DNA from 4 places in the Sphingobium sp. VMM genome. Region 1 is predicted to be linked to each of the others. Evidence: riboswitches for the same ligand, from Rfam matches in the RefSeq annotation. Region 1 holds a riboswitch; each other region holds the start of a gene.
The links. A riboswitch is a leader RNA that binds a small molecule or an ion and turns the genes downstream of it on or off. The one in region 1 is predicted to bind cobalamin.

Region 1 (4,325 bases):
GGAGACGACGACGACCCGACGCCCCTGCGCCGCCAGCTCCAGCGCATGGGCCGCCCGGTCCAGTTCCACCCGATTGTCCGAAGGATGCAACGCCAGCCCCGCACGCGGCGCGACCCGCGCGACATAGGGGATATAGCCCACCACGTCGGTCGCGGCAGCCAGCGCGGCGTCGACCTCCGGCGTCACCAGCGCTTCGTCCCCCGGCCCGAGCCCCGCGATCGCGATCCAGCCGCCCTCTCCCTCCGCAAGACTCATGGCCGGCGCCCCTGGCCGTGGATCAGCAGGATCGAGAAATAGGGCGTCACTCTGTCGACATCGGCCAGCCGGGTCACGCGCTGTTCCGGCATGGCGGCATGTTCGACCAGCCATGCTTCATCGCTGCGCCCGGCCGCCGCCACGGCACGGCGCAGCTTGGCGAGGTGTCGGCCGATCTTCATCACTACCAGCGCGTCGGTATCGCGGATGCGGCGGACCAGCTCCTCTTCCGGCAGGGTCGCCATCGCGACGGTCAGCACATCGTCACCCCAGGTGATCGGCAGGCCGGTCGCATTCCAGGCGCCCGACATGCCCATGATTCCGGGGACCACCTCGACCGGGACCAGCCCCGACAACCGACTGTGCAGATGCATGAAGGAGCCGTAGAAAAAGGGGTCGCCCTCGCACAAGACGACCACATCCTCGCCCGCCTCCGCAATCGCCAGCAGCCGGTCGGTGCAGTCGGCATAGAAGGCGGCAAGACAGTCATTGTAGCGCGAGTCGGTGACCGGAATTTCGGTCGTCACCGGATATTCCATCGCCAGTTCGATCGCATCGTCCCGCAGCATGCCCTGCGCGATGCGGCGCGCCTGGCCCGGTCGGCCGGCCTTGCGGAAATAGGCGACATGCCGTCCCCCCCGCACCAGCCGGTCGGCGCGCACGCTCAGCAAGTCCTGCGCGCCGGGGCCAAGGCCCACGCCATAGACGGTGCCGCTCATTCCGCGCGGCTCGCCAGCGCATTGATCGCCGCGACCGTGATCGCGCTGCCACCCAACCGCCCGTCGACGACGCAGCAGGGGACCGGCTGCGCCGCCCATAAAGCGGCCTTGGATTCCGCCGCGCCGACGAAGCCGACCGGACAACCGATGATCGCCGCCGGGCGCGGACAGGCCGGATCTTCCAGCATGTCGAGCAGGTGGAACAGCGCCGTGGGCGCATTGCCGATGGCAACCAGTGCCCCGTCAAGATGCGGCCGCCACAGTTCCAGCGCGGCGGCGGACCGGGTATTGCCCATCGCCCGCGCCATGTCCGGCACGGCGATCTCGTGCAAGGTGCAGAGCACGGCATTGTCGGCGGGCAGGCGCGCGCGCGTGACCCCTTCCGACACCATGCGCGCATCGCACAGCACCGGCGCCCCTGCGGCCAGGGCCTGCCGCGCTACCGCTGCAAAGCCCGGTGAAAAGCGGATATGGGCCGCAAGGTCCACCATGCCCGCAGCATGGATCATGCGCACGGCGACCGGCTCCTCCTCGGCAGCAAAGCGCCCGAGGTCGGCTTCGGCGCGGATGGTGGCGAAGGACTGGCGATAGATCGCCGCGCCGTCCCTCTCATAATCATGGGGCATCAACAGGCTCCGAAATGGGCAAGAAGGTCGGTGGCGGTGAGGTCAGGACGGACGGGCGCCGACCCTGCGCGGGCATGGAAGGCAAGGTCGTAGCGCCCGTCCCGCCCCGTCAGCACGATGTCGGCCGGCATCGAACAGGCACAGCCCTTGGCGCAGCCGGAGACATGAAGACGGCCCGTCACATGGGGCGCCAGTTGGCAGGCGAGGTCGCGGCTCTCCACGCTCGCCTGCGGGCAGGCAGGCGCGCCGGGGCAGGCCTCCACATGGATCAACGGGTCGGCAGCGTCGGCGGACAGGCCGGGCAGCTGTCCTTCGGCCAGCAGCATGCGCCACGGGGTCAGCCGCATGGCCGGCGCGTCGAGAAGATGCCGCGCGTCGATCCGGCCAAAGGGAAGACCATAGGCCATGCCGCCATCCCATGCGCCGGGCATCAGCCGAGCACGCGGCGACGCCGCCTCTGCCGTGCCCGTTGCCCAATCCGGCAGGGGCGCATCATGCCGGGCCATGCGCCCCACGCGCGCGCCGTCGCTCTCCACGAACCATCGGGCGAGCGCGAGCAGCGCATCCACTTCGCCGCCGCTGTCCACCGGCACGCCTTGTGCCCGCCCCTCCGCACGCAAGATCAGGCCGCCATCGCGCGCCCGTTCGATGCGAAAATCCCCCGCTTCGCTGGGCAGGAGCGGCGCGGCGCCGGCATCGATCACGAAGCCCATCTTGCCCGGCAAGTCCGGTAGTTCGTCCAGGCGATCGAGCAACTGACTGGCGATGCGATGGCTGTCGTCGCCTTCGCGCCAGTCCGGCGCGACCATCATCATGCGCGCGCCCTCGCGTCGGGCATCGCGGTCCACCAGGCCAAGGTCGAGCAGCCGGTCGAGCAAGGGGCGCCAGCTTTCGTCGCGCACGCCGCGGATCTGGAGGTTCGCGCGCCGGGTCATGTCGATCAGGCCGTTGCCATGGGCGATCGCCGCTTCGCCCAGCGCCGCCAGATCATCGGCCGAAAGACGGCCAAGGCGCGGCTTCACGCGCACGATCAGCCCGTCGCCCGCCGCCATCGGGCGCCAGGCATCGGGACACCAGCCCCGAACGGCCGGCCCGTGGGCCACAGCATGGTTCGCGGTCGCCCTATCACTGCCCGCGCCGGTCTGGCTCACAGGCAAATCCTCCGCGCGCCGGGACGCAACCAGGCGGGGCTTGCCGGCATCGCCGGTCGGCGCGAGGCGGCAGGCAGGCGCGACAGGCGCCCGACACCACGCGGCCGTGCAGCCCCAGCCACACGCTTCGCCGCCCAGACGGAAGAGAGACCGTCCCATGACCAACCCCTGGGTCAGGACAAGAGCGACCGAAACGCCGGCAGGTCTCCTGGCTCGCGGGTCGTTGCGGGATGCACGCCTTCCCGGACGCTCTGTCCAGTGGCTGCCCTCATGGGCTTGTGCATCGCGCTATCCGCTTACAGTTGCAGGGACAGCCACGGAATAAGGGGCCAGGCCCCCGCACCGCATTCCCGATTAAGTTCCTTGCGGAACACCGGCGTCAGTTATGCAATGCACCAGCATGAACCGGCGCATCGATGATGCCCTAGTCGAAACATCGGGCTTCGCCAAGACATGGAATGTGTATCGGCAGTCCCGCTGCCGGCTCGACGCCCAAGGCATACCGACGGAGGATGCCGAAACGGAAACCGGAAGCAAGGAAAGCGACGCGGCGTCGGATACCGAAATTATGGCTGGGGCGGCAGGAGCCCCAGTCAAATTCTCACGCCCTACAAGGCCTTGAAAACGCTGGCGTACAGCCAACGGCTGCACACCCTGTTGCTACAGCGTGTTGGCACAATCGACAACCCGGATTTTTCGCTCTCCAGCCACATCCTAGGCGCATCAAGCATCAAGCTATTTGCACCACTGTGACAGAGGAACTCGCGCAGGAGGGTAAGGTCAAATGGCCAGCTCGCATGAAGCTGCCGTTCGCGTAGCAACGGGCTATCCCCCTATAATGAACCGCGCCGGGTTTGCCGGAGGCTCCAACTCCTGAGAAGGTGGAGCCTGTATGAGCAAGACAACGAACAAGTTTGCGCCGGAAGTCCGCGAGCGCGCGGTGCGTATGGTGATCGATCATGAACGTGATTACCCCTCTCGCTGGGCAGCGGTGGTTTCGATTGCGGAGAAGATCGGCTGCGTTCCGCAGACGCTGCATGAGTGGGTGAAGAAGGCTGAGGTCGACAGCGGCAAGCGCGCGGGCGTCCCGACCGAGGTAGCCGACAAGATGAAGGCACTGGAGCGCGAGGTCCGCGAGCTGCGACAGGCCAATGAGATCCTGCGCCAGGCATCGGCATATTTTGCCCAGGCGGAGCTCGACCGCCCGTTCAAGCGATGATCGCGTTCATCGACGATTACCGCGATGCCTATGGGGTCGAGCCAATCTGCAGCATCCTGTAGATCGCCCCATCCACCTATCACGAGCGCATCGCACAGCGGCCTGATCCGTCGACTCCTCTCGCATTCCCGGCAAGGCCGCCCCCGCCCCTGCGGGATGCACACGGAAAAAGATCTGGAAACCACTCTGCTGGGGCCCGTCCTGCCTGACCGGACGTGTGGCGATTGCATGATCTACGGTACCGTTCTCACCGTAGACACGCCTGATTTCAATAAGCCGGCCGGCTCCGCATGTGCTCACCTTGCCGCCGACCGATGCAGCATTGACGCCGTGCGCCCGCACGTTTTCCGGACCT
Region 2 (4,325 bases), on a different contig from region 1:
CGCACGAAGGGATCGGCCTCGGGCGCGCCCCAGCGATCGACCATGGCGTCACGCGCGCTGTCCGGCAGAGCGGCAAAGGCGGCGCGATAGACATCGAGCGACAGGCTGACCTCGCCCGGTCGGTCGATCGACGCCCGGTCATTGGTGACGCCGCCGGTCATCAGCCGCATCAGTGCAGCGCCATCGCGCGGGGCGTCGCCGATCGCATAGCCGGCCTCGCCCAGCCGGCACAGGATCGCGGCGGCGCTGGCCGGCGTGTCGAGGCCGACGCCATTGCCGATCCGCCCGTCGCGATTGGGATAATTGGCCAGCACCAGCGCAACCCGGCGCTCGGCAGGCGGCGTGCGGCGCAGCGCTGCCCAGTTGCGCGCCAGATCGGCGACGAAGGCGACCCGGTCGGGTGCCACGCGCGGCACGACGATGCCGCACTGGGTTCGCGCGTCGAACCGCTCGGCCGCCTTGAAAGCCACGGCGCGGGTGAAGAGGCGCCCGTCCACTTCGGGCAGGGCGACATTCATCGCCAGGTCGCGCGGACCAAGGCCACGGGCGGACCCGCGCCAGCTGCCTTCCTCGACCCCCGCAAAGGCGGTCTGCAGGATCGGGCAATCGGCCTGTTCCAAGATGCCCGGTACGCGCGGAACGGACGACGAGGAGGCGGCAAAGCTGGTCGCATTGACGATGATGTCGGGCGCGATATCGGCCAGCAGCCCGCCGAGCCAGTCGCGCACGAACGGCTCGCGCAACGCACGCACATGCACGGCGGCAACGTTGAAGCCGCGCGCGCCAAGGGTCGCTACCATCGCATCGACCGCGCTCAGCGTGCCGGCCACCACCAGCGCGCGATAGAAGATCAGCAGTGCCACCGGCCGCCCCTCGACCCAGGTCGCGCGCAGCTCGGCCACGCCCGGCCGGTCGTGACCTGGCAGGTACAGGCCCGCGTCGGCGATCGGCAGCGGATGATCGGGCTCGCCCGCATCCGCGCCGATCAGCCGCGCGGCGCAGCGCAGGAAGGAGAGCGCATTGGCGGTGCCGCCCTGGCGCAGATAGTCGCGCAGCTGCTCGCGCATCGCCGCCGGCACGGTGGAAGCCAGATCCAGCGCGGGATCGCCCTCGCGCCCATCGGCGATCGCGGCGAAGGCGATGCCCCGTTCACGCGCGACCTGCGCAATCTCGTCCACGCCATAGGGCCAATAGCTCTTGCCGCCGAGCAGGATGACGCAGACGAAGCGCGCCCTGGCGATCACCTTCTCGACATAGAGGTCGACCGAATAGGGATGTTTGAGCTGCAGCAGATTGGCCAGCCGCACGCTCGGCGCATCATCGGGCAGGCGCGCGGCAGCGGCGGCGAAACAGGCCAGGTCGCTGTCCGCCACGGTCAGGATGACGATGTCGCCGGGCGGCTGATCGAGGTCGATCGCCTCCTCGCCGTCGCTGATCGTTCCCGGCGTGGCGGACAGAAGATGCATCAGCCGAGCACGGCCTGGATGTCGGCATCGATCGCGGCGCGGTTCAGCCCCTTCTGGCCGATCACCACCAGCTGGGTGCGGCGCGCTTCCTGCGGCTGCCAGGGACGGTCGAAGAAATGCTGGATGCGCGGGCCGACCGCCTGCACGACCAGGCGCATCGGCTTGCCCGCGACCGCGACCATGCCCTTGACGCGCAGCACGTCATGGGTGGCGATCAGCGCGGACAGCGCCTCCACCAGCGTGTCGGGATCGACAACGGCATCGCCGCCGACGACGAAGCTGTCGAAATCATCATGGTCATGATCCTCGCCCTCCGCCTCATGGTGCGAGGGCCGGGCGTCGAGATCATCCTCTGCCGCCGCGACGATGCCCAGCAGCGCGCCGATATCGACCGCACCATGGGCGGCGCGGACGATCTTCACGCCGGGCCGCGTCTCGGCATCGACCTGCGCCTCGACCGCGGCCAGCGTGTCGGCATCGACCAGGTCGCTTTTGTTCAGCACCACCATGTCGGCGCAGGCGAGCTGATCCTCGAACAATTCCTCCAGCGGACTGTCATGGTCCAGATTGGGGTCGGCGGCGCGCGCTGCGGCCAGGGCGGCCTCGTCCGTGGCAAAACGGCCGGCGGCGACCGCATCGGCGTCGATCAGCGCGACGACGCCGTCCACCGTAGCGCGGGTGCGGATGTCGGGCCACTGGAACGCCTTGACCAGCGGCTTGGGCAGGGCCAGCCCCGAGGTTTCGATGATGATATGGTCGGGCGGGCTCGGCCGGTCGAGCAGCGCGGTCATGGTCGGCAGGAAATCGTCGGCTACGGTGCAGCAGATGCAGCCATTGGCCAGCTCGACGATATCCTCTTCCGGGCAGGCGGCGTCGTTGCAGCCCTTCACCAGTTCGCCGTCGACGCCGACATCGCCAAATTCGTTGATGATGAGGGCGAGCCGGCGCCCCTTCGCATTTTCCAGCAGATGGCGGATCAGCGTGGTCTTGCCCGCGCCCAGGAAGCCGGTGATGACGGTGGTCGGGATCTTGGCAGATGCAGTGTTGGCCATGACAAATACTCGCGCGCCGGAGCAACCGGGGCGGGAGCGAACCGGGCGCGCACGCACGGCCGGCCGGCATCGCGGACGGGCGCTTGTTCGCCCGCAGATGCGTGACCGCGCGGCTCCAGCCGCCAACCTGTCGCTCAGACGGAACACCGTGCCCCGGCCATCCCCTGGACCAAAGCAAGAGCGACCTAAACGCCGGCAGGTCTCCTGGCTTGCGGGTCATAGCGGGAGGAACGGCCTTCCCAGGCCTCGCAGGATTTAGCGTCCGGCCCAGTGGCTGCTGATCCCGCATCGGGGACAGCTTTGTTCATCACGCTCGCCGCTCACAGTTGCAGGGACAGCTGCGGATTTGGACGCCATGGCATCCGCACCGCCTTCCCATTTTAAGCCCCCGTGGGGGCACCGGCGCGATCATGTCGGGACGATGCGAAGCCCCGTCCCTGGGCCGGTTCCTAGTCGCTTTGGGCAGCGGTGACAATCCAGCCATCAGCGATGGCGAGCGGCCAAAGCCTAAGGCGCTGACCGACACAGGGGCCGCCGACACAGACGCCATCGTCGCGGCGGAAAATGGCGCCGTGCCAGCTGCATCTGATATGACTACCGTCCGGGGTCAGATAATCGTCCAGCTGCTGCGCCAGCGGCAGGCCGGCATGGGGGCATTGGTCGACAAAGCCGGCGACATGATCGCCATCCCGCACGGCAAATCCATGGAAGCGGCCGGCGCGCATCTGCAGCACGAAATTGCGCGCCTTGCCGTCGGCGATCTGGTCGATCGGGCAGAGGCGCACGCCCGCCGGCGTCGCGAACAGGCGCGTGTCAGTGTCACTCATATGTCAGCGTCGGGCTGGCGATCGGGGTGCGCGGCGGCAAAGGCGGGGAGCGCGCATGCCGCCGCGTCCACGGCGCACAGCCGCGGAAAGGGCGTCAGGTCGACGCCGAAGCGCCGGGCATTGTAGAGCTGGGGCACGATATGGCAGTCGGCGAAGCTGGGGCTGTCGCCGAAGGCGAAGCGGCCGCCATGCCGGGCGATCAGCGTTTCGAGCGCAGCAAATCCCTCGCCGGTCCAACGCGCGATCCAGGCACGGACCTGATCCTCGCTGGCGCCGAAATCCTGCCGCAGCGCCTGCAACACGCGCAGATTGCCGAGCGGATGAATGTCGCAGGCAATGATGCCGGCCATGGCACGGACGATCGCCGCATCGCCCGGATCGGCGGGCAGCAGGGGCGGCTGCGGCCAGCGCGCCTCGATCCATTCCAGGATCGCGCCGCTCTGCGTCAGCACGGTGTCGCCCGCGACCAGCGCGGGCACCAGCCCCTGCGGCGCCAGCGCTCGATAGTCGGGCGCGCGCTGCGCACCGCTGCGCAGATCATGGGTGACCTGTGCATAGTCGACACCCTTCAGGGCCAGCGCAATCCGTACGCGATAGCTCGCGCTCGACCGCCAATAGCCATGAAGGGTGAGGTCGCTCATCGCGCCGGCACGATCATCGCGCGGCATTCGCCAAAGCCGATCGGCACATGGCCGGGGGCTGATGCCGTGGCGCGCAATGTCACCTCGTCGCCATCCTCCAGGAAGCAGCGCGTCTCGCCCGATGGCAGGATGATCGGCTCGCGCCCGCCGCTGCTGATTTCCATCAGGCTGCCATAGCCATCGCGCGTCGGGGCGGAGATGGTGCCGCTGCCGAGCAGATCGCCGGGCATCAGGTTGCAGCCATTGGAGGCATGATGGGTGACGATCTGGCTGACGGTCCAGTACATGTTGCTCGCCGGCCCCTGGCTCAGCCGCATCGGCGGCTGGCCCGCGTCGCGC
Region 3 (4,325 bases), on a different contig from region 1:
TTCACGCGGGCGGGGAAGAGCGGGTCATGCTCGATCAGCGGGCCGAGCCGTTCGAAATCGACAGCGTCCAGATCCTCGACGAAGAAGATCACATGCGGGTTGCCGACATTGACGGCGGCCGGCGCGGGCAGGTCTTCCCAACTCGCGCTCATGGTCAGCGTGTCCATCGGATAAGCGAGCGGGATCGCGTCCCAGTCGAAGCGGGGCGCGCCCATGTCGACGCTGGCGCCGCCGTCCACGCCCTTGGCATCGAGCAGCCCGGCCCTGGTGCGGATCAGCACATCCTTGCCGACGAACAGCGGCACGCAGCGCGTGGCGTTGCCGCAGGCTTCCACTTCCGAACCGTCGGAATTGAAGATCAGCATCGACACGTCGGCCTGATCACCGGGGTCGGCATCGCCGATGACGATCAACTGGTCGCAGCCCACGCCGGCATGGCGATCGGCAATGGCGCGGGCGCGCGCCTCCGTCATCGCGACCGGCGCTTGGCGCGCGTCGATCACGACGAAATCATTGCCCAGACCATGCATCTTGGAAAAGCGGCTCATCATGGCGCCGCATTTAGTGTGGCGGGGCGGAAAAGGCGAGTCTTGGCTGTGCGGGCGCCGCTATTGCGGGGAAACGCGAAAGCCGACGAGCATGGCGCGTACAAAGGGGATGGCTTGGCCTTCATTATCCTTGCCAGCTTCCAGAGTTAAGGCGCTGGCCTGGGTGCAGGCTACATCGACCAGTTTTGCCTCATCTGGTTTGACGCCCTGGCAATGGGAGACATGCCCGGATGTGTCGACCTTCACGACGATACTGGCAGTTGTTTCGCGCGCGCCATCGGGCAGATTGCTGACCTGTAATCCCAGATCAACGGGTGGTGCGGCAGAGCGTTCGGAGCCCGCCTTGCCCTGGCCATTGGAGCGCCACCACCTGACACGGCTGTGCCATTGGCTGTGGATGGCGCTACCCGTTTCGTCCGTGGCATGCGTGAACTTCGCTCTTGCCAGTATCAATGCGCAGGTTTTCCGATCCAGGGCAGTGGAGCCGCTAGATTGGGTGATGTCGCATCGTATCGCTTGACCATTGGGCGCGATCAGCAATGCGAAAAATGTAGTGCCCTCACCCTGTGGTCGCTTGTCGTCAGTAGGATAGTCCAGCGAAGTGACCCAATCCCCCGGATAATTGGCTGGTGTCGCGTTCACAAGCGCGACGGCATGGATCAGTACCGATACGATTCCCATCATTTCCCCTAAAGCCGACCCTCGCGGCATCCCCAGACCAGACTAAGGGTGACCGATTGGAAAGACTAGCGGTCAAGCGCCCCCGCCAATGATTGCGGCATAATCCTGCGGATCGACATTGGCGCCGGAGATGACGAGGGCGGTGGCGCCGTCGGTCGCTGGGGCGAGGCCGGCAAGCATGGCGGCGAGCGCGACCGCGCCGCCCGGTTCGACCACCAGCTTGAGCGTGGTGAAGGCGAAGCGCATCGCGTCGCGCACCTGATCGTCGCTGACGACCAGACCGCCTGCGAGCAGGGCGTGGTTGATCGGGAAGGTCAGCGCGCCGGGGCTGGGCGCCAGCAGCGCGTCGCAGATGCTGCGCGCGTCGGGCGAGACGCTTTCGCGCGTGCCGCTGGCGAGCGAGCGGGCGGTATCATCGAAACCGGCGGGTTCGACCGCATAGACGCTGATGTCCGGGCGGGCGGCCTTGACCGCCGTGGCCGTGCCCGCGACCAGGCCGCCACCACCGCAACAGACGAGAATCTGCGTGAGGTCGGCGCCGGCGGCCTGCGCTTGCTCCAATATCTCCAGGCCGATCGTGCCCTGGCCGGCGATGATGAAGGGATCGTCGAAGGAGGGAACCAGCGTCGCGCCGCGTTCGGTGGCAAGGGCGGTGGCGATTTCCTCGCGGCTCTGGGTGAAGCGGTCATAGGGGACGACCTCGGCGCCCAGCGCGCGGGTGTTGGCGGTCTTGATCGCCGGCGCATCGGCCGGCATCACGATCGTGGCGGGAATGCTGAGCAGGCGCGCGGCAAAGGCGACGCCCTGGGCATGATTGCCCGAGGACCAGGCGACGACGCCCGCCGCGCGTTCCGCAGCGTTCAGTCGGGCGAGGCGGTTATAGGCGCCGCGGAACTTGAACGATCCGCTATGCTGGGCCCCCTCGAACTTCACCAGCACACGCCGGCCGCAGAGATCGTTCAGCGCGGCATTCTCGATCAGCGGGGTGCGGACCGCCGCCGGCGCGATCAGCCGCGCGGCATCGGCGACGTCGGCGGCAGTGATGGCAAGCGAATCGGACATGTCGGCTCCTTCGGTAAGAGGCCCCTGCATAGCCGCCCGCCGGCGCCGCGCAACGATCCGCCGGGGCGATCCTGGCCCGCTTGGCAGGGCTTGTGCTTTGGCTTATGGGGGCCGCGCGCCGGGGCGGTCAAAAGCCCCGGACGCGCATGATCGCGCCGGTGCCCGCAAGGGCTGAAAACGGGAATGCGGTGCGGGGGGCGCAGCCCTTCCAAATCCGCGGCTGTCCCTGCAACTGTAAGCGGTGAGCGCGATGCGCAGGGTTCCCAGGCTCTTCAAAAGGGGAGGGCCGGAACCGGCCACTGGACCGCCAAGTCCGGGAAGGCTGGCGCATCGCTGCCCTGACCCGCGAGCCAGGAGACCTGCCGGCGTCTGGTCGCTCTTGCCCTGGCCCAGGGGATGGCCATGGCGCGGTGTTTCCGTCGAGCGACGCCCATGGCGGCCGGGGCCGCATCGGTGCGTGGGGCGGGGCGCTGGCGTCTTCCCGATCCTCACGCAGCGACCGCTTGTGCGGACGCCCCGGTTCCAAATCGACGGACGCCGGGGGACGATAAAATGAAGATGTTGGGGATTTCGCTGATCGCATTGCTGGCCGCTACGCCGGCATTGGCCCAGGATGACGATATCGTCGTCACCGCTTCGGGCATTGCGCAGCCGCGCGACGAGGTCGGCCAGGCGATCACGGTGATCGATGCCGACACGATCAGGACGCGCCAGGCGGTCGATGTCGTCGACCTGCTCGCCACCACGCCGGGCGTCCGCTTCAGCCGCAACGGCTCCACCGGCGGCGTGACCGGCGTGTCGCTGCGCGGGGCGGAGACGACCCAGACGCTGGTGCTGATCGACGGGGTCAAGGTCAACGACCCGAGCGGCATCGGCGACGGCTATGATTTCGGCCATCTGCTGACCGGCAATATTCGCCGGATCGAAGTGCTGCGCGGCTCCAACTCGGTGGTCTATGGCAGCCAGGCGATCGGCGGCGTGGTCAATGTGATGACCGGCGCGCCGAGCGAGGGTTTCGAGGTCAATGCCTCGGCCGATTATGGCTATAGCGACACGCTGAATGCCAAGGCCGATGTGTCGGGCACGCGCGGCGCGGTGTCGGGCGGCGTCGGCGTTGCCTATTTCAACACCGACGGCATTTCCTCGGTTGGCCGGTCGTTCGGCGGCGTGGAGAAGGACGGCTATGAGAATATCGCCACCAACGCCAAGCTGAAGATCGCCTTTTCCGACAGCCTGAGCCTCGACCTGCGCGGTTACTATATCCATGCGGATCTCGACTATGACAGCTTCTTCGGCGCGCCGGCGGACAGCAGCGACGTCAGCAAGCTGGACCAATATGTCGGCTATGCCGGAATCAACCTGGCGCTGCTCGACGGCAAGCTGACCAACCGCGCTGCCGTCACCTGGCTGCGCAACGATCGCGACTATTATTTCGTGCGCGGCACTGACCCGGACTATGGCTATTCGGGCACCAATCTGCGGTTCGAATATGAGGGCGTCTATGCCCCGGTGGATCAGGCCAAGCTGATCTTCGGCTATGAGCATGAGCGGCCGGACTATGAGTATTTCGGCTTTGGCGACATAGCGAGCGCGAAGGCGAACATCGACAGCGTCTATGCGCTGGCGGTGGTGAAGCCGCTTGCCGGCCTGGCCGTCACCGGCGGGCTGCGCCATGACGATCATAGCCAGTTCGGCGGCGCGACCACCTTTGGTGCCAACGCCAATTACACGCCGAACGCCGGCGCCACCAATATCCGCCTCTCCTATGGCGAGGGGTTCAAGGCGCCGTCGCTCTATCAGCTCTACGACACCTATAGCGGCAACAGCGCGCTGCGGCCGGAACGGTCGAAAAGCTATGATATCGGCTTCGACCAGAGCCTGGACGGGGACAAGGCGGTGCTGTCGCTGACCGCCTTCCGGCGCGATACCCGCAACCAGATCAATTATGATTATGCGACCTACACCTATGGCAATCTGGACCGGACCCGCGCCAAGGGCGTGGAAGCGACGCTGACGCTGAAGCCGGTCGAGGCG
Region 4 (4,325 bases), on a different contig from region 1:
GTCCTATGATCCCTACACCCATGTCAGCGCCCAGGATTATCCGCCGCTGATGGTGACCGCCGGGTTGAACGACCCGCGCGTCACCTATTGGGAGCCGGCCAAATGGGTGGCGAAGCTGCGCGCGACCAAGACCGACAAGAATATCCTGCTGCTCAAGACCAATATGGGCGCGGGCCATGGTGGCAAGTCGGGCCGGTTCGAGAGCCTGCACGAGACCGCCGAGGAATTTGCGTTCATCCTGTGGCAGCTGGGAGTGGAAGGCTGATGGCGTCGAGCTTCACCAAGCAGTTCACCGCGCAGGCGCAGCATATCGATGTGCTGGGCCATGTGAACAATGCGGTGTGGGTGCAGTGGATGGAGCAATTGTCGGTCGAACATTGGATGACCGATGCCGACCCGGCCCATGTCGACGCCTATATCTGGGTCGTGACCCGGCATGAGGTCGATTATCGCGGCAATGTGGTCGAAGGCGATGTCGTGTCGGGCCGCACCTGGATTCCGGAAGGACCGCGCGGCGCGCGGTTCGACCGGCTGATCGAGTTCACCGGGCCGGACGGCAAGGTGAAGGTGTCGGCCAAATCCACCTGGGCGATGATCGACAAGGAAAGCGGCCGGCTGATGCGGGTGCCGGCCGAAGTCGCCGCCAACTTCATCGAGGACTGAGTCGGCCCAGCCTCAGCGGGCGCTGACGGCCTGGGAGAGGGCGCGGGCCGCCTGCACATAGGCCGGTCCGCCGCACACGGTCCAGGCCTGGGGCAGGCTGATGCGCGCTATGTCGCGCAGCACCGGATGATGCAGCATTTCGGTGCCCTGGTCGGTGATGCGGTCGGTGGCGCTCTCGACGATCAGATAGTCGGGCCGGGCGGCGACCATCTCCTCCAGGCTGACCTGCGCGATCACCGGCTTGCCAAGGTCGGCGGCCAGGTTGCGCAGCCCCGCCCGCGTCATCAGGTCGTCGACCAGCGTGCCGGTGCCGGTCATGTAGCCGCGCCGCTGATAATAGGCCGCGACTTTGGGCTTCGGTGCGCGGGGCAGGGCGGCAAGCTCCCGGTCCATCCGCGCGATCATCGCTTCGCCCCGGTCGGCATGGCCGATCGCCTGCGCCACCGTGCGGATCGACGCGACGATATCGGCATAGCTGTCCGCGCTTTTGAGGTCGACGGCGGGATAATGCTGGGCCTTGAGGATCGCGATCGCCGGGTTGCGCCGCGCCGGCATGCCGATCACCAGATCGGGATTGGTCGCCAAAATCTGCTCGGCCGATCCGTCGAGGATGGGCAGGCCGCGGGTCGCGGCAGCCACTGCCGACATCTGCCGATCGCCGGCATTATGGGTCAGGCCGGCAATCTGGTCGCGATCGGCCAGCGCCACCAGCAGCTGGTCGGCGCACAGGTTGAGCGACACGATCCGTTGCGGACGTTTGCTGGCATTGGCAGGCTGGCGAGCGGTGGCCGCCCATAATGTGGCGCCGCCGATCAGGGCGATCACCAGGGCGATCATCCCCTTGCCGGGGCCGATGGGGGCAAATATCCGCATGGCCACCTCCCTTAGCCGGCGCGCTCCGCCAAGCAAGGAAGATTGACGCTCCAGTCGGGCTCGCCTATCGCCCGGACTGCGACAGGTTCCCCGGCAACGGGGATGAAAAGGGAATGGGGTTCAAGACCCCGGCTGCCCCTGCAACTGTGAGCGGCGAGCCTTTGTGCCACATGCCATTGGGACCGCAAGGTTCTGAGAAGGCGGCATGAATCAGCGATGACCCGTGAGCCAGGAGACCTGCCGGTCGCGGTCGTCCTTCGCGCGGACAGGGTGTGCCGAGCGGACGGGGGTGAACCCGCGTGGCGACAGGTGGACCGCAAATTGCGGGGACCATGTCGCGCCCGGCCGGGCACCGATATCGTCCCTGGGATGCGGTCCCTCGTCCGGGGGCTTATGTGTTCAAATATCTGACTTTCTGTTCTTTCCTTCTCTCCACCACCGCTTTCGCCGAAGAGGCGCAGCAGGCACCATCGCCCGATGCCGCCGCCGATGCCGGGGCATCCTCGATCCTCGTCACGGCGACCCGCCTCGCCACGCCGGTGGATCAGGTGCCGGCCTCCGTCACCGTGCTCGACAAGGCAGCGATCGACCGGGCGCAGGATCTGGGGGTCACCGAATTGCTGCTGCGCACGCCGGGTGTCAGCATCTCGCGCAATGGCGGCTATGGCACGGCGACGTCGCTGCGTATCCGTGGCGCCGAGTCCGACCAGACCGTAGTGGTCATCGACGGGGTGAAGCTCAACGATCCGTCCTCGACCGGCGGCGGCTATAATTTCGCCAATCTGCTGGTCGGCGACGCCTCGCGCATAGAAGTGCTGCGCGGTCCCCAGTCGACCCTGTGGGGCAGTCAGGCAATCGGTGGCGTCGTCAATGTCGTCACCGCCATGCCCGAACAGCCGCTGGAGGGTAGCTTCGATATCGAGGCGGGGTCGCGCGACACGGTCAGCGCCCGCGCGGCATTGGGTGGGAAGACCGGCCCGGTCAGTTGGAGGATCGGCGGCCAGAGCTTCACCACCGACGGTATTTCCGCGATCAGCCCGGCCTTTGGCGGCAAGGAGAAGGACGGCTATACCAACCGCAGCGTCACCGGCCGGGTAGAGGTTGCGCTGGCGGACGGGATCAGCGCCGATCTGCGCGGCTATTATTCCGATGGTAAGGTCGATTTCGACGCCACCAGCGCGGACAGCCCCGCCTATGGCACCAATTGCGAATTTGTCGGCTATGCCGGCCTTAACGTCGCACTGCTCGACGGCCGCTTCCGCAACCGTTTCGGCTATGGCTATACCGACACCGATCGCGACAATTACGACCCGCGCAACCCGCGCAAGCAGACGTTCGACGCGGCGGGGCGCAACCAGCGGCTGGAATATCAGGGTAGCTTCGCGATCGCCGACGGCTGGACCGCGCTGTTCGGGGTGGAGAATGAGAATAGCCGCTTCCGCAGCGTGTCGCCTTCGGCGTCGCTTTCGGTGCCGATTTCCGATCCGGCTCGCGGCAAGGCGGAGATCACCAGCGTCTATGGCCAGCTCAATGCCCAGCCGATTACGGGCCTGACCCTGACCGGCGGGCTGCGCTATGACGATCATGATCGCTATGGCGGCCGCACCCTCTTTTCCGCCGGCGGCGTCTGGGCGCTGCCGACCGGGACGGTGCTGCGCGCCAGCTATGGCGAGGGGGTCAAGGCGCCGACCCTCTATCAGCTCTTTTCCGAATATGGGAACCAGGCGCTCGACCCCGAACGCGCCAATGGCTGGGAAGCGGGCGCGGAGCAGCGTTTCTTTGGCGAGAAACTGCGGCTGGGCGCGACCTGGTTCGACCGGACCACGACCGACCAGATCATCTATAACAGCTGTTCCTCCAGTTCGACCGATCCGCTCTGCTTCACGCCCGGCACCACCACCCGCCGCTATGGCTATTATCTCAATGTCGCGCGCGCCAAGGCGCATGGCATAGAGGCGCAGGCGGCGGTCGAGCCAGTCAAGGGGCTGACCATCGACGGCAATTATAGCTGGACTGTCGCGGAGGATCGTTCGGAAGGGACCGCGAACGAAGGCAATTGGCTGCCGCGCCGGCCGCGCAACAGCGCCAATGGTTCGATCAGCTATGCCTGGCCCTTCGGCCTCACCACCGGCGCGGCGGTGCGCTGGTCCGGCCACAGCTATGACAATGCGGCCAACACGACGCGGCTGGACGATTATACGCTGGTTGACCTGCGCGCCGAATATGCGCTCACCCCGGCGTTGCGCCTGTTCGCCCGCGTCGAAAATCTCTTCGACGAGAATTATATGACGGCCTATCGCTATGGCACGCTCGGCCGCAGCATCTATGCCGGCTTCCGGGGCCGCTTCTGATGCTCCGCCCCGTCGCGCCCGGCCCTGCCATCGTCGCCTGCAGCACCTGCCGCCATTCGGCCGAGGCGCGGGAGGATGGGGAGGGCGTGCGCGGCGGGGCACGGCTGACGGAGGCGCTGCGCACGGTGCAGGCCTCCGACCCGCGCTATGCCACCGTCGCGGTGCAGGACATGCCATGCCTGTTCGCCTGCCAGGATCATTGCACCGTCCATCTGCGCGCGCCGGGCAAGGTCGGCTACGTCATGGGGCGCTTTGCCCCGGATGCCGATGCGGCGCGCGCGATCCTCGATTACGCCATTGCCTATGCCGCCAGCGAGCATGGCCGCGTCGCCTTTCGCGAATGGCCCGAAGGCGTGAAGGGCCATTTCATCACCCGTACCCCGCCGGAAGGATTTGTCGTCGAATGAGCTTCGCCTCGATCACCGATTTCGAAAATGC

Region 2: it holds a riboswitch for cobalamin, as region 1 does, so the genes downstream of both, cobW (cobalamin biosynthesis protein CobW) here and ACUCV3_RS21175 (cobalamin biosynthesis protein CobG) in region 1, are expected to answer to the same signal.
Region 3: it holds a riboswitch for cobalamin, as region 1 does, so the genes downstream of both, ACUCV3_RS18465 (TonB-dependent receptor plug domain-containing protein) here and ACUCV3_RS21175 (cobalamin biosynthesis protein CobG) in region 1, are expected to answer to the same signal.
Region 4: it holds a riboswitch for cobalamin, as region 1 does, so the genes downstream of both, ACUCV3_RS17620 (TonB-dependent receptor plug domain-containing protein) here and ACUCV3_RS21175 (cobalamin biosynthesis protein CobG) in region 1, are expected to answer to the same signal.

The regions. Positions count from the first base shown of each region.
Region 1 covers NZ_JBXGSI010000019.1:63,240-67,564, forward strand. The annotation lists gene cobJ (precorrin-3B C(17)-methyltransferase) at 1-255, opposite strand, end outside; gene cobI (precorrin-2 C(20)-methyltransferase) at 252-974, opposite strand; gene ACUCV3_RS21170 (precorrin-8X methylmutase) at 971-1,600, opposite strand; gene ACUCV3_RS21175 (cobalamin biosynthesis protein CobG) at 1,600-2,652, opposite strand; cobalamin riboswitch at 2,933-3,144, opposite strand; partial or broken gene ACUCV3_RS21180 (transposase) at 3,644-4,029, shown strand; AL1L pseudoknot at 3,925-4,041, shown strand.
Region 2 covers NZ_JBXGSI010000012.1:103,217-107,541, reverse strand. The annotation lists gene cobN (cobaltochelatase subunit CobN) at 1-1,466, opposite strand, end outside; gene cobW (cobalamin biosynthesis protein CobW) at 1,466-2,518, opposite strand; cobalamin riboswitch at 2,696-2,937, opposite strand; gene ACUCV3_RS16565 (Rieske (2Fe-2S) protein) at 2,968-3,345, opposite strand; gene maiA (maleylacetoacetate isomerase) at 3,342-3,986, opposite strand; gene fahA (fumarylacetoacetase) at 3,983-4,325, opposite strand, start outside.
Region 3 covers NZ_JBXGSI010000015.1:45,653-49,977, reverse strand. The annotation lists gene dapF (diaminopimelate epimerase) at 1-551, opposite strand, end outside; gene ACUCV3_RS18475 (energy transducer TonB) at 609-1,232, opposite strand; gene ACUCV3_RS18470 (threonine ammonia-lyase) at 1,302-2,291, opposite strand; cobalamin riboswitch at 2,431-2,672, shown strand; gene ACUCV3_RS18465 (TonB-dependent receptor plug domain-containing protein) at 2,844-4,325, shown strand, end outside.
Region 4 covers NZ_JBXGSI010000014.1:17,503-21,827, forward strand. The annotation lists gene ACUCV3_RS17605 (S9 family peptidase) at 1-265, shown strand, start outside; gene ACUCV3_RS17610 (acyl-CoA thioesterase) at 265-663, shown strand; gene ACUCV3_RS17615 (ABC transporter substrate-binding protein) at 676-1,536, opposite strand; cobalamin riboswitch at 1,603-1,795, shown strand; gene ACUCV3_RS17620 (TonB-dependent receptor plug domain-containing protein) at 1,932-3,887, shown strand; gene ACUCV3_RS17625 (DUF1636 domain-containing protein) at 3,887-4,294, shown strand; gene cobT (nicotinate-nucleotide--dimethylbenzimidazole phosphoribosyltransferase) at 4,291-4,325, shown strand, end outside.